2 regions of the Paracoccus simplex genome follow, and region 1 is predicted to be linked to the other one. Evidence: riboswitches for the same ligand, from Rfam matches in the RefSeq annotation. Region 1 holds a riboswitch; the other holds the start of a gene.
The links. Region 1 has a riboswitch for glycine ahead of gcvT (glycine cleavage system aminomethyltransferase GcvT). Riboswitches for the same ligand answer to the same signal wherever they lie in the genome.

Region 2: another riboswitch for glycine. It lies ahead of ACFOMP_RS13275 (type I glyceraldehyde-3-phosphate dehydrogenase); the one in region 1 lies ahead of gcvT (glycine cleavage system aminomethyltransferase GcvT).

What each region holds. Positions count from the first base shown of each region.
Region 1 covers NZ_JBHRXE010000037.1:222,303-229,389, forward strand. Annotated here, with positions in the region: gene gcvP (aminomethyl-transferring glycine dehydrogenase) at 1-2,223, opposite strand, end outside; gene gcvH (glycine cleavage system protein GcvH) at 2,376-2,732, opposite strand; gene gcvT (glycine cleavage system aminomethyltransferase GcvT) at 2,743-3,855, opposite strand; glycine riboswitch at 3,987-4,075, opposite strand; gene ACFOMP_RS13885 (SDR family oxidoreductase) at 4,142-4,924, opposite strand; gene ACFOMP_RS13890 (hypothetical protein) at 4,983-5,318, opposite strand; gene ACFOMP_RS13895 (hypothetical protein) at 5,315-5,935, opposite strand; gene ACFOMP_RS13900 (ATP-binding response regulator) at 6,022-7,087, opposite strand, start outside.
Region 2 covers NZ_JBHRXE010000037.1:105,166-112,252, reverse strand. Annotated here, with positions in the region: gene ACFOMP_RS13320 (DUF1269 domain-containing protein) at 1-335, opposite strand, end outside; gene ACFOMP_RS13315 (PPC domain-containing DNA-binding protein) at 450-866, opposite strand; gene betC (choline-sulfatase) at 867-2,363, opposite strand; gene choX (choline ABC transporter substrate-binding protein) at 2,364-3,326, opposite strand; tRNA gene ACFOMP_RS13300 (tRNA-Ile) at 3,507-3,582, shown strand; gene ACFOMP_RS13295 (hypothetical protein) at 3,728-4,006, opposite strand; gene ACFOMP_RS13290 (cold-shock protein) at 4,454-4,660, shown strand; gene ACFOMP_RS13285 (hypothetical protein) at 4,726-4,932, shown strand; gene ACFOMP_RS13280 (hypothetical protein) at 5,055-5,189, shown strand; glycine riboswitch at 5,450-5,536, shown strand; gene ACFOMP_RS13275 (type I glyceraldehyde-3-phosphate dehydrogenase) at 5,725-6,720, shown strand; gene ACFOMP_RS13270 (LysR family transcriptional regulator) at 6,717-7,087, opposite strand, start outside.

The DNA of each region.
Region 1 (7,087 bases):
CGAGGCCGAGCCCCAGGGCGCCGCCGAGACCGCCCCCGAGCCGGTCCGCGGATCGGCGGGCAGGAAGGGCGCCAGATGCGCCTTGACCCCGATCGGCCCCATGCCCGGACCGCCGCCGCCATGCGGGATGGCGAAGGTCTTGTGCAGGTTCAGGTGGCTGACATCGCCGCCGATCTCGCCCGGCTTCACCAGACCGACCAGCGCATTCATGTTGGCGCCGTCGATATAGACCTGGCCGCCGTGCTCGTGGGTGATGCGGCAGACCTCGCGCACCGTGTCCTCGAAGACACCGTGGGTCGAGGGATAGGTGATCATCACCGCCGCCAGCCTGTCCCCGGCCTTCGCCGCATGTGCGGCGAAATCCTCCAGGTCGATATCGCCGTTCGGCGCCGATTTCACCACCACGACCCGCATTCCCGCCATCTGCGCGCTGGCCGGGTTGGTGCCATGGGCGCTGACGGGAATCAGGCAGATGTCGCGCGTTTCGCCGCGCGCCTTGTGATAGGCGGCGATGGTCAGCAGGCCGGCATATTCGCCCTGCGCGCCGCTGTTCGGCTGCAGCGAGAACGCGTCATAGCCGGTGATCGCGCAGAGCTTCTCGGTCAGGTCGGCAAAGACCTCGTGATAGCCGGCGGCCTGGTCCTCGGGCGCAAAGGGATGCAGCGCGCCGAATTCCGGCCAGGTGATCGGCATCATCTCGGCGGCCGCGTTCAGCTTCATCGTGCAGCTGCCCAGCGGGATCATCGCCCGGTCCAGCGCCAGGTCGCGGTCCGACAGCCGGCGCATATAGCGCATCATCTCGGATTCCGCCCGGTTCATGTGGAAGACCGGATGGGTCAGGTAGTCGCTTTCGCGGATCAGCGGCTCGGGGATCGCCGGCGCCTCGGCCGGCGCGGCCGGATCGGTGATGCCGAAAGCGTCCAGCACCCGGGCGATCACGCCCGCATCCGTGGTCTCGTCGACCGAGATGCCGACCCGATCGCGCCCGACCTTGCGCAGGTTGATGCCGCGATGCCGGGCGGCGGCCAGGATCCCCGCCTGCCCCACGCCCACCCGCACGGTGACGGTGTCGAAAAACGCCTCGGGCTGGAACTCGGCCCCGGCGGCGCGCAGCGCCTCGGCCAGGGTGACCGCGTTCAGATGCACCCGCTGGGCGATGGCGCGCAGGCCCACCGGCCCGTGGAACACCGCATAGAAGCTCGCCATCACCGCCAGCAGCGCCTGGGCGGTGCAGACGTTCGAGGTCGCCTTTTCGCGGCGAATATGCTGCTCGCGGGTCTGCAGCGACAGGCGATAGGCCTGGTTGCCCTTGGCGTCGATGGACACGCCGACGATCCGCCCCGGCATCGCGCGCTTCAGCTCGTCACGGCAGGCCATGAAACCGGCATGCGGACCGCCATAGCCCATGGGCACGCCGAAGCGCTGCGCCGAACCGATGGCGATATCGGCCCCCATGGCGCCCGGCTCCTTCAGCACGCAAAGCGCCAGCAGGTCGGTGGCCATGATCGCCACCGCGCCCGCCGCATGCAGCGCCGCGATCTCGGCGGAGTAGTCCCGGATCTCGCCGAAGGTGCCGGGATACTGGAAGATGGCGCCGAAGACCTGCGAAGGGTCGCATTGCCGGCCGCGGACGATCTCGATGCCCAAGGGCGCGGCACGGGTCTCGATCACGGCGACGGTCTGCGGATGCAGGTTTTCGCTGACGAAAAAGGCGCGGGCCTTGGACTTCGCCGCGCGCTGCGCCATGGCCATGGCCTCGGCGGCGGCGGTCGCCTCGTCCAGCAGCGAAGCATTGGCCACCGGCAGCCCGGTCAGATCGGCGACCATGGTCTGATAATTCAGCAACGCCTCCAGCCGGCCCTGAGCGATCTCGGGCTGATAGGGGGTGTAGGCGGTATACCAGGCCGGGTTCTCCAGGATGTTGCGCTGGATCGCCGGCGGCGTGACGGTGCCGTAATAGCCCTGCCCGATCAGGCTGGTCATGACCTGGTTCTTCGCCGCCACCTCGCGCATGCGCTGCAGCAGCGCCGCCTCGGACAGCGCCGGCCAGTCCAGCGGTTCGGATTGCCGGATGCTCGCCGGCACGGTCTGGCCGATCAGCTCCTCCAGCGTCTCGGTGCCCACGACCTTCAGCATCGCCGCCATCTCGGCCGGTGAAGGCCCGATGTGACGGCGATTGGCGAAATCGTCGGGATTATAGTCGGTCGGGGTCCATTTACCCATCACTGGCCTCGATGCATCGGTATGGTCTCAACATTGCCTTGGAAAAAGCGCAGAGGAACCGGCAACGCCCGCCCCGCCTTTTCCAAATACCCTCGGGGGGTCCGGGGGGCGAAGCGCCCCCGGCTTCCGCCGGGCCGCGGGGCCCGGCCATCTCAGCCGATCAGCGCCTGATAAGCCGCCTCGTCCATGAAACCGGACAGGTCGACCGAGACCGGCTTGATGCGGAAGAACCAGGCCGCCAGCGGGTCCTCGTTCACCGCACCGGGCGCGTCGGGCAGCGCCTCGTTGACGGCGGTGATCACGCCGGCGACCGGCGCCACGATATCCGAGGCGGCCTTGACCGATTCGATCACCACGATCTCCTCGCCCGCCTCGACCTCGCGCCCGACCTCGGGCAGCTCGACGAAGACGACATCGCCCAGCTGCTCGCTGGCATGGGCGGTGATGCCGACGGTGATCTCGTCGCCGTCCTGTTTCAACCATTCGTGGTCTTCGGTGTATTTCAGCATGCCTGGCCTCTCAGCGCTTGTAGCTCGGTTGGTGGAAGGGAAGCGGGGTGACGGTCACGGGCAGCCGCTTGCCGCGCAGCTCGGCCCACAAGGACGTGCCGGCGGCAAGCCCGGCAGGCAGGATCGCCATGGCGACCGGCCCGCCGACCGAGGGGCCGAAGCCGCCCGAACAGACCGTGCCGATCGCTGCGCCGCCCTCGGCCGCGTCGAAGATCTCGACCCCCTCGCGGATGGGCGCGCGGCCCTCGGGGCGCAGGCCCATGCGGCTGCGCGCCGCGCCTTCGGCCAGTTCCTGCAGGATCGGCCCGGCGCCCGGGAAACCGCCCGCCCGCGCGCCGCCCGCGCGGCGGACCTTGGGAATCGACCAGCCCAGCCCGGCCGCGCCCGGCAGGGTCGAGGCATCCATGTCATGGCCGTAAAGCGGCATCCCCGCCTCCAGCCGCAGGCTGTCGCGGGCGCCCAGCCCGATCGGCGCCACCTCGGGCTCGGCCAGCAGCGCCTCGGCCAGCGCGACCGTGCGGTCGCCGGGCACGGAAATCTCGAACCCGTCCTCGCCGGTATAGCCCGAGCGGCTGACCCAGAGCGTCGCGCCCTGCCAGTCGAACTCGGCCACGTCCATGAACTTCATCGCCTGCGCGCCGGGGACCAGCCGGGCCAGCACCTGCGCGGCCTCGGGGCCCTGCAGGGCCAGCAGGCCGCGATCCGTCACCGGCTGGACCGAGATGCCCGCGGCCTCCAGCCGGCGCAGATGGGCGATGTCCTGCTCGGCGCAGGCGGCATTCACCACCAGAAACAGGTGGTCGCCCTTGTTGGCGATCATCAGGTCGTCGAGGATGCCGCCCGCGTCGTTGGTGAACAGGCCGTAACGCTGCCGGCCCTCGGCCAGCCCGACCACATCTGCGGGCACCAGCGTCTCCAGCGCCTCGGCCGCGCCGGGGCCGCGCAGGATCACCTGACCCATGTGGCTGACATCGAACAGGCCGGCATGGCTGCGGGTATGCAGATGCTCGTTCAGCACGCCCATCGGATATTGCACCGGCATGTCCCAGCCGGCAAAGGGCACCATCTTCGCGCCGCGCGAAAGGTGCAGGTCGTATAGCATCGTGCGCCGAAGCTCGGCCATGGGCATCCCCTGTCTTGCGGGCGGACCGATCCCGCCCGGTTAGATGCCCCCTCTGTCCCTACCCCAAATGGGGGCGCCTGAGATCGTTATCCCTTCGGCGGGCGGCGGCGGCCGCCTCTCTCCAGAGCGTACATTGGAAAACGGTCCCTTTGCCTGAGAGATTCCCGGGGCGGTTGCTCCTTCGGCCCTAGCTTGCGCCAATGTCTCCCGATTTCCTACTTTTGTCGTAGCCGGGCGGCAGGGTTCTGGCAAGAGCCTTCCTGCGCCCGCCCGGCTACCCGCGCCCTCAGATCGAGATATTCGCGGCGCCGCCGTCCAGCAGGATGTTCTGCCCGACGATGAACCGGGCATGCTGGCTGCACAGGAAGGCGCAGGTGGCGCCGAAATCCTCGGGCAGGCCATAGCTGCGGGTCGGGATGGTCGCCTCGCGGCGTTGGCGGGCCGCGTCGACGCTGATGCCCTCGGCCCTGGCGACGCCGGAATCCAGGCTGTCGGCGCGGTCGGTGGCATGGATGCCGGGCAGCAGGTTGTTCACCACCACGCCATGCGGCGCCACCTGCCGCGACATGCCGGCGACAAAGCCGGTCAGCCCGGCGCGGGCGGTGTTCGACAGGCCCAGGATGGCGATGGGCGTGCGCACCGATTGCGAGGTGATGTTGACCACCCTGCCCCAGCCGCGTTCCATCATGCCCGGCACCAGCGCCTGCATCAGCGCGATGGCGGTCAGCATATTGGCGTCGATGGCCTTGATGAAATCCTCGCGCGACCAGTCGGTCCAGCTGCCGGGCGGCGGGCCGCCGGCATTGTTGACCAGGATGTCGGCCTGCCCGCCCAGGGCGTCGAGCACCGCGGCGCGGCCTGCCTCGGTGGTGATGTCGGCGGCGACCGGCGTGACCGAAACGCCGTGCTTCGCCGCGATCTCCTCGGCCGTGGCCGTCAGCGCCTCGGCGCCGCGGGCGTTGATGACCAGATCGACCCCGGCCTCGGCCAGCGCCTCGGCGCAGCCCCGGCCCAGGCCCTTTGACGCGGCGCAGACAAGGCCCTTCCTGCCCCTGATCCCCAGATCCATGGCTTCCCTCCTGTTCAGCTTGCCGACAAGGAAGCGCGGGGCGGCCGGATTGTCCAGTTCAGAAGCAGAGGATCTCGGCCTCGGCCTCGGCGCGGTGGAAATTCGCGACCATGTCGTTGGTGCCCATGTTGCGGAACGCGGCCGAGCGTTCGCCGCCCATCTGCCGCATGGCCATCACCGTCTCGGCCTTGACATAGGCGTCATAGGGCAGGATCTCGGCGATCTGGTCGATGGCGCAGCTGCATTTGTCCAGCACGTCGCGGGTTTGGCCGTTCGTCGCCATGCAGACGAAGACGTAATCGGCCCGCGCATTGGTCGGATAGTCGTTGACCGCCTGCGCCCCGGCCGTGCCGGCCCAGATCGCAAGCGCGGCCGTCAGGGTCGCCCGGATCATTTCAACACCATTTCGCTGTCATAGGCGGGCCGCCCGCCCGCCAGGGGTCCGGTCCGCGCCACCATGCTGCGGATCGGCTGCTTGGGATCGCCCAGGGTGAAGCGCAGCTCCAGCGTATCGAAGCCGGCCATGCGCTCGCGGTTCTTGTCGTCGCGGAACGGCGCGAAGCTGGCGATGGTGACGTCGCCCTCGTGCCGCAGCTCGCCGCCGCGGAACAGCGCATCCTTGAGGCGGTTGCGGATATAGAACGGGCTGCCGCCGGTCAGCGCCGCCATGTCCCGCGCGGTGGTTTCCAGAAAGAAGGTCAGCACCGGATCGCCGCCCGAAACCGGGAACGGCCCGATCCGGCGCTTGATGCGCGCCGTTTCCTCGGCCAGTTCCAGCACCGGCTTGCCGTCCGAGGGGTCTTTGGCGGCGCGCAGGGTGATCGTGCCCTCGCCCAGCGGCGTGAAGCCTTCGGCCACCGGCCCGGTCTGGCTGATCTGCCAGACCAGCGGCCCCTGCGCCAGGTTCCAGGGCCCGCGATCGGCAAAGACCAGGTCGCCCGCCTCGTCCGCCTGCAGCGGCGAGACGGCGGCGACAAGCCCGACCAGGGCCAGCATGCGCAAAACTCTCATGGCGGTTTCTTCCCTTCCCTGTTGCCGAGCCTGCCCCCGGCCGGCCGGCCGCGAAAGCCCGCGACCGGCAGTCTCGTGCTTTGGTCTTAGGCCAGCATGGCTTGCAGCATGGCCTGCAGATCCTCGGGCCGGATCGGCTTTTCCAGCAGCGGCACATCGACGGACTGGCTGGCGCGCGCCAGCTCGGGTGCCCGCTGGGCGGTGACCAGGATCGCCGGCACCGCCTGGCCCGCCGCCTGGCGCAGCGCCGCGATGGCCTGCAGGCCGGTATCGCCGTTGTCCAGGTTGTAATCGGCGATCACCACGTCCGGCGGCTCGTCCCCCATCTGCGCCAGCGCCTCGGCGATGCCGCCCGAGACGCGCGGCACCATGCCCAGCCGGTCCTTCAGCAGCAGTTCCAGCGCCCGGCGCATGGCGTCGTCATTCTCGACCACCAGCGCCACCCGGCCGCGCAGCGACGGGCCGCCGCCGGCGCCCTCGGCCCGGGCCGGCTCGACCCCCGGCGCCACCAGCGGCAGGCTGACGCGGAACACGGTGCCGCGCCCCGGCTCGCTGTCCATGGCGATGGGATGGCCCAGCTTGGCGCAGGCGCGGCGCACGATCGACAGGCCCAGCCCCATGCCCGGCACGCCACCGCCCTCGCGGCCGATGCGCTGGAACTCGTCGAAGATGCGGGCGCGGTCGGGGGCGGCGATGCCGATTCCGGTGTCGTAGATCTCCAGCCAGGCGCGCTCGCCGCGCTTCCTGACGCCCACCAGCACGCCGCCGCGGTCGGTATACTTGATCGCGTTCGAGATCAGGTTCTGCGCGATGCGCCGCAGGAAGGTCGGGTCGCTTTCCACCACAGCCATGGTCGGCGCGAAGCTCAGCCGCAGGCCCTTAGCCTCGGCCATCGGCGCGTATTCCACCGCCAGGCGGCGGAACATGTCGCCCAGATCCACGGGCTTGCGCTGGAACTCGATGCGCTGGCTGTCCAGCCGCGAGATGTCCAGCACCGCATGCATCAGCTCCTCGACCGATTCGAAGGCGCCCGACAGCCGGTCGGTCAGCTCGCGCTGCAAGGGGTCCAGCGTGGTGTCCTTCAGCGCCGACAGGAACAGCTTGGCCGCCGACAGCGGCTGCAGCAGGTCGTGGCTGGCGGCACGCAGGAAG
Region 2 (7,087 bases), 120 kb from region 1:
GGGATGGACTGGCCAAGCCCGCGCATGAAATCGTCATTGATGCCGATATCCGAGAGCTTGCCGGCAATGGCGCCGGCGCCGGCGCCCACCGCGGCGCCGATCAGCGGGTTCAGGAAGATCAGCCCGACCAGCGTGCCCCAGAAGCCGCCGCCAAGCGCGCCGGCCGCGGTCAGGTTCACGGCCTGGTGCAACTGGATGTCTTCGGCCGTGGGGCGGGTGACGACCACCGCGTCCTCAAGCTCGATCAGGTATTCCTTCTGCATCTTGACCAGTTCGGTGCGCAGCTCGAAGCCGGTCGCCTCGTCGTCGAAGGCGATGACAAGCAGGTCGGACATGGCGGGATCCTCTTGACTGATGACGGCGGGGCAACGCCCCGGCGGCGGAGCGGGTTCCCCGCCGTGACGCCGGGTCGCAGGGGGCGGAGGGCCCCGGACCGGCGGGCCGCGTTCCTATGGCGCGGGCCGCACGACCAGTTCGTCATGGCCGGAAAGCGGGCAGGGTGCGCGGGCGAAGCCCAGATCGTCCAGGATCAGCACCACGATCTCGGCCGTGGTGTAGATTTCGCAGCCCGGCAGCAGGTGGCCGCCGAAGGCCCGGCCCTCGTCATCGGCAATGGTCAGATGCAGGTGCTGGCCGGCGGGGTCGATGGTGCCGGTCAGCGCCGTGATCTCGAAATGGCCGCGATATTCGCTGGCCTCGTCCCGGTTCGCGTGCCGGATCACCGCGCGGGTCAGGCTGCCCACGCAGGTGACCAGCGCCATGGCCGCCGCCCCCGTCCGGCGCTGCAGGGCGCGCAGCGCCGCCAGCGGATCCTCGCCCGGCTGCAGGCGGATCGCCGCGAAGCGGCCGGAGGACAGCGGCACCATTCACTCGCCCCGCGGGAAGCGCTTGGATTCCTCCAGCACGTTCAGGTCCATGTGGTTGCGCATGTAGCGTTCCGAGGCCTGCATCAGCGGCTGGTGGTCCCAGGGGAAATAGGCGCCGTTGCGCAGCGCCTCGTAGACCACCCAGCGCCGGGCCTGGCTTTCGCGCACCTCGGCGTCATAGGCGGCCAGATCCCAGCGTTCGGCCGCCATGGCGCGCATCCGCGCCAGCACCTCGGCCGCGGCCGGGTCGGTGGCGCGGTTCTGCCGTTCGTCCGGGTCATCGGCCAGGTTGAACAGCATGTCCGGGTCGGCGGCGCAGGCGACATATTTCCAGTCGCCGTCGCGCAGGCAGACCAGCGGCGCGATGCTGCCCTCGGCCGCGTATTCCATCGCCACCGGCCCGCGCCCCCCGGCGCCTTGCGCCAGCGAGCGGCCGTCGGTCCAGGGCGCCACCTCGGACATCGAGATGCCCGCGAGGTCGCAGATCGTCGGCAGCACGTCGATGGTCGAGACCGGCTGGTCCACCCGTCCCGGCGCCATGCCCGGCGCCGCGATCATCAGGGGCACGCGGGCCGAGCCTTCGAAGAAGTTCATCTTGAACCACATGCCGCGGCTGCCCAGCATCTCGCCATGGTCGGACAGGAAGACCACGATCGCCTCCTGCCGCGTGCGCTCCAGCACGTCCATGATCTCGCCCAGCTTGTCGTCGACATAGGAGATGTTGGCGAAATAGCCCTGGCGGGCGCGGCGGACATGCTCGGGCGTGACCTCGAGCCCGCGCCAGTCGCTGGCATCCATCAGCCGCTGCGAATGCGGGTCCATCCGCGCGTAGGGAATCGCCTCGGGCGGTTCGAGTTCCGGGATGCCCTCGTAGAGATCCCAATACTTGCGCCGGGCGACGAAGGGGTCGTGCGGATGGGTGAAGCTGACGGTCAGACACCAGGGCCGGTCGTCGGCACCGCGCGCCAGGTCGTAGAGCTTGCGGGTGGCGTGATAGGCGACTTCGTCGTCATATTCGTACTGGTTGGTGATCTCGGCCACGCCGGCGCCGGTGACCGAGCCCAGGTTGTGATACCACCAGTCGATGCGCTCGCCCGGCTTGCGATAATCCGGGGTCCAGCCGAAATCGGCCGGGTAGATGTCGGTGGTCAGCCGCTCCTCGAAACCGTGCAGCTGGTCGGGGCCGACGAAATGCATCTTGCCAGACAGGCAGGTGTGATAGCCCGCCCGGCGCAGGTGATGGGCATAGGTCGGGATGTCCGAGCAGAACTCGGCGGCATTGTCATAGACCCGGGTGCGGCGCGGCAATTGCCCCGACATGAAGCTGGCCCGCCCCGGCGCGCAAAGCGGGCTGCCGGTATAGGCGTTGGCGTAACGGGTCGAGCGTTCCGCCAGCTTGCGCAGATGCGGCACATGCAGGAACTCGGCCGGGCCGTCGGGGAACAGAACCCCCGACAGCTGGTCGGCCATCACGATCAGGATATTGGGATTTTTCAATTACTTCACCGATGCCATGACTGCTTCAGCGCCGGGTTTTCCATCCAGGGTGGTCACGCCGTCAAGCCATTTCGCCACCGCATCGGGGTTCTGGGCGATCCAGCCCCGCGCCGCTTCGACCGCATCGACGCCGTCGTCGAGGATCTTGCCCATCAGCACGTTTTCCTGATCCACGGTGAAGGTCATCTGCCTGAACAGCTTGGCGACATTGGGGCAGGCGGCCACCCATTCCTTGCGGGCGACGGTATGGACCGTGGCGCCGCCGAAATCCGGGCCGAACTCCGCGTCCCCGCCAGCCAGATAGGTGATCTTCAGCGTCACGTTCATCGGATGCGGTGCCCAGGCCAGAAAGACCGAGGGCGTTCCGGCGGCGTCGTTGCGCTGCACCTGCGCCAGCATGCCCTGTTCGCTCGATTCGACCAGCTCCCAGTCGCCGAGGCCGAACTTGTCCGCCTCGATCATCTTCTGGATGATCTGGTTTGCCGGCGCCCCGGGCTCGATGCCGTAGATCTTGCCCTGGAAGGCGTCCCGATGCGCGTCGAGGCCGGCGAAATCCGCGACGGCCAGACCGGTTGCGGCATCGGTCACCGCCAGCGTGAACTTGGCGCCTTCCAGATTCTGCACCAGCTCCTCGACCTTGCCCGAGGCGTCGAGATCGTCGCGGAACTTCTGCTGTGCCGGCATCCAGTTGCCCAGGAAGACATCGGTATCGGCGTTCTTCAGCGCCTCGTAGCCGACCGGCACCGACAGCGTGCTGATCTGCGGCGTGTAGCCCAGGCCCTGCAACACCGCCGTGGCGACGCCGTTGGTGGCGGTGATGTCGGTCCAGCCGGGGTCCGAGAAGCGGACCGCGCCGCAGCTGGCCGGATCCTGCGCCAGCGCGGGCGAGGCGGCAACGGCGGCGGCGAGGGCGGCGACAGCGGCGGCGGGGGCAAGCGGGGAAAGCAGTGCGGATCTGGGCATGGTCTGATCTCCGGTTTGGGGCCGCGACCGGCAACGGGCGGCTTCGCCCGCCATCAGCCCACAGAGGGCCTGCGGGATCAAGTCTGCGATGCCGCCGGACTGCGGGCGCGGCGATTGGGGGAAAGCGGCGATCTGATCCTTGACGAATGCCTTGGGCTTGATCAAAGGTGGCGGCGTTCGGGGCCTGTAGCTCAATGGTCAGAGCAGGGCGCTCATAACGCCTTGGTTGGGGGTTCGAGTCCCTCCGGGCCTACCACCCCTTCCCCTACCTGCCGGAAATTCTTGCCGCGAGGCGGCCTTGGCCGCGCTGGTCAGATGGCCAAGCATGGCACGGCCGGGGGTTCGGCCCGGCGGGGCCGGAAAGTATGGCAGGGCGCCCTTGCCGGCGCCCCGTCCCTAGGTCAGGCAACCTCGGCAGAAGAATTGCCGACCGTCTCCTTGATGGCCGACAGCGCCGCCTCTTCGGTCCAGGCGCGGCCGCCCGCATCGCCGCGATCCAGCATCATCCAGGTCCAGGCGCCGACGCCCGGCCCCTGCGAATCATGCGAGATGCGGCCGACAGGCCGATCGTTGAGGGTTATCGTCCAGTCCCCAGAAATGGCCTTTCCATCGACAGTCGTCGGAACGCGAGTCCACATACGAGGTCCTTTCTTCAGTTTTCGTTGATCATCCAGCGCCACGACCCGCTGCGCGGGCGGTAGCCAATGCGGACGAATTGGGTGGCGCCGGTTGCATCCGCCGGCGCGGTTCGGCTCCAGCTTACGCCGGATATCCTCACAGTTTTGTAACCGCTGCTTTCGGATCACGCAATATTACCGCTGCGTTGCAGCGCGTGACAAGCAGGCGTTTGCCGGCATTTTTCCCTGTCCGGCAGCGGGCTCGGCGCGACCCCGAAAGTCCGAAATAAGGAATTTATGAGGTTTATTCAGTTACTTGCCTGTAGGATGGGCCTGCCGAAGCCGCCCCGGCGGCCCGAGCCTCTTGATTTATGATGGCCGTGGGCCCATTTTGGCCCGGCAACGTTATTTCTCTCTGCACCTGTCTCCTTTCGGCTTCAGTCTGCGTTTCGAACTGACTGAGCCGGGTCGCCGCATGTCGCGGGCGACAGACATGAAGGAGATATCACGATGGCCAATGGCACCGTGAAATGGTTCAACGCCACCAAAGGCTTCGGCTTCATCGCCCCGGAAGATGGCGGCAAGGACGTGTTCGTGCACATCAGCGCGCTTGAGCGCGCCGGCATCCATCATCTGAACGACGGCCAGGCCGTGACGTTCGAGATCGAATCGGGTCGCGACGGCCGCCAGTCGGCGCGCAACCTCGTGCTCGCCTGAGCCCTTGCGCTGAACGGCACCCGGTCCGGCCGATCATGGCCGGACCACACCCTCTGGAGGCCCGCATGGCACCCAAGGACAAAGCCAAAGGCCTGTTTCGCGATCCCGCGCCGATGACCGCGATGGACCGGACCACTTCCGAAGCACGGCTGATCATCGAAGAACAGAAGCAACGGCGCGCCGAGCTGACTGCCAGCCTTCGGGCGCAGCGCTTGGCCCGCGACGCGGCCGGGCCGACCGAAGCCCCCGCCAAGCGCAAGCCCACGAAATAACCGCGTTCGCAGGCCGGTCACGGCAGGCAGGCGAGCGGGCCGCGGCGACAACCGCGCCCGGGTCTTCCGCAAGGGGGACGCGAGGGGCGCATGGCCGCCGCTCAACAGGAACGACGAAAAACATGGCAAGAAAAACGATCCGCAGGAAAACTGTCCAGAAACAGCAGAACAAGCGCCGCCTGGCGATCATGTACATGGTCAAGCAGTCGGAAATCAGCACGCCCGAACGGGGCGGCATCCCGATGTCGCGGCATTGACGGCTTGAGGCCCGCGCGCCCCGACGGCGCGCGCGGAACAGGCCGCGCCGGGGCTTTCCCGGCGCTTCGACCATCCCGACCAACGGCGTCCCAGCATGGCAGGGGCGCCGTTTTCCGTTTCAGTCCGGGGTGCCTGGCCAGCCTGCGTCGACCGCATCGCCATTTGTCGCCGCGGCGGCTGGGCTGGCCGGGCCGGACGGCGGCGGAGCATGGCGGATTCGGGGCCTTTCCAAACCGGCGGGACTGTGCCAGCCTCCGCCCCGGTTCGGACAGGAGAGTCGGGTTCAGTCCCGCGCCGACGGAGCAACGCCCCGGAATCTCTCAGGCAAGCAGACTGCCGGACCGACACTCTGGAGAGAGATGCCCCGCGCATCCGCCGAAGGAAGAAGCCGCCATGCGGTGACGCTCTCAGGCAAAAGGACAGAGGGGGACGCGCCGCAAGCCGGCGGGTTCGCAACTTTGGACCGAGACGGGTGAGGCCGACCCCTTGCGGGGCAGCCGGCCCGCCCCGGCTTGCGCCGAGGAGGAGGAGCTCGTGGCGGAAAGAAGGATCAGGCTGGCGTTGAACGGCTTCGGGCGCATCGGCCGCTCGATCCTGCGCATCTGGGCACAGGGCGGTTACGAGGATCTGGACCTCGTGCTGATCAACGATATCGAGCCGCTCGCGAATTGTGCCTATCTGTTCGAATATGACAGCGTCTTCGGCCCCTGGCGCGGGCAGGTCGCGGTGGCCGATGGCGCGCTGGTCGTCGATGGCCGGGCGATCCCCTTCCATTCCGCGCCGGACCTGCGCCGGCTGGACCTGTCGGGCGTCGATGTCGTGCTGGAATGCACCGGCATGACCGGCTCGCGCGCGGTGGTCGAGCGCGGGATCGAGGCCGGGGCGGGCGCGGTGCTGATCTCGGGCCCCTCGGACCAGGCCGACGTGACCGTGGTGATCGGTGCCAACGAGGACCAGCTGGACGGCCAGCGCATCGTCTCGAACGCCTCTTGCACGACCAATGCGCTGGCGCCCTTGCTGCGGGTGCTGGACGAGGCTTTCGGCGTGGTCTCGGGGCAGATGACCACGGTGCATTGCTATACCGGCAGCCAGCCCACGGTGGACAAGCCGCGCGGCGATCCGGCGCGGTCGCGGGCGGCGGCGCTGTCCATGGTGCCGACCACGACCAGCGCCGGGCGGCTGATCGGCACGGTGCTGCCGCATCTGGCCGGGCGGGTGGCGGCGCGGGCGATCCGGGTGCCGACGGCCAGCGTCTCTTGCATCGACCTGACCTTCGCCAGCGCCCGCCCGACCGATGCGGCCGGGGTGAACGCGGTGCTGCAGGCGGCGGCCCAGGGCTCTCCGGTCTTCGGCTGGACGGAAAAACCGCTGGTCTCCAGCGACCTGCGGGCGCGGCCGGAATCCATCGTTCTCGCGGGGCCCGAGACCTCGGTGGCGGGTGGGCTGACCCGGGTCTTCGGCTGGTATGACAACGAATGGGGCTTTTCCAACCGGATGCTGGACATGGCCCGGCTGATGGGCCGGCGCTAGACCGCCGGGGCCGGCGCCAGTTCCCGTGCCAGGTCGGCGGCGAAGATGCGGGCGATCTCGGGCGGTTCGGGCTGGATGCGCAGGGCGACGTAGAACTGCGACAACCATTCCAGCCCCAGCCCACCGATGCGCCGCATCTCGCCGCGCCGCACCCAGGTTTCGGCGAAATGCAGCGGCAGGAAGCCCAGGAAGCAGCCGCTGCGGATCAGCACCGCCTGCGCCTCCATGTTCGAGACCGAGGCCCGCACCCTGGGCTCGCGCAGCGTCGCCAGCTCGGCGCGTTGCAGATAGGGGCGGGCGGTGACGGCATGGGGCGACAGATCCTCGATGCCCACCTGTTCCCGCCCGAACAAGGGGTGGCTGCGGC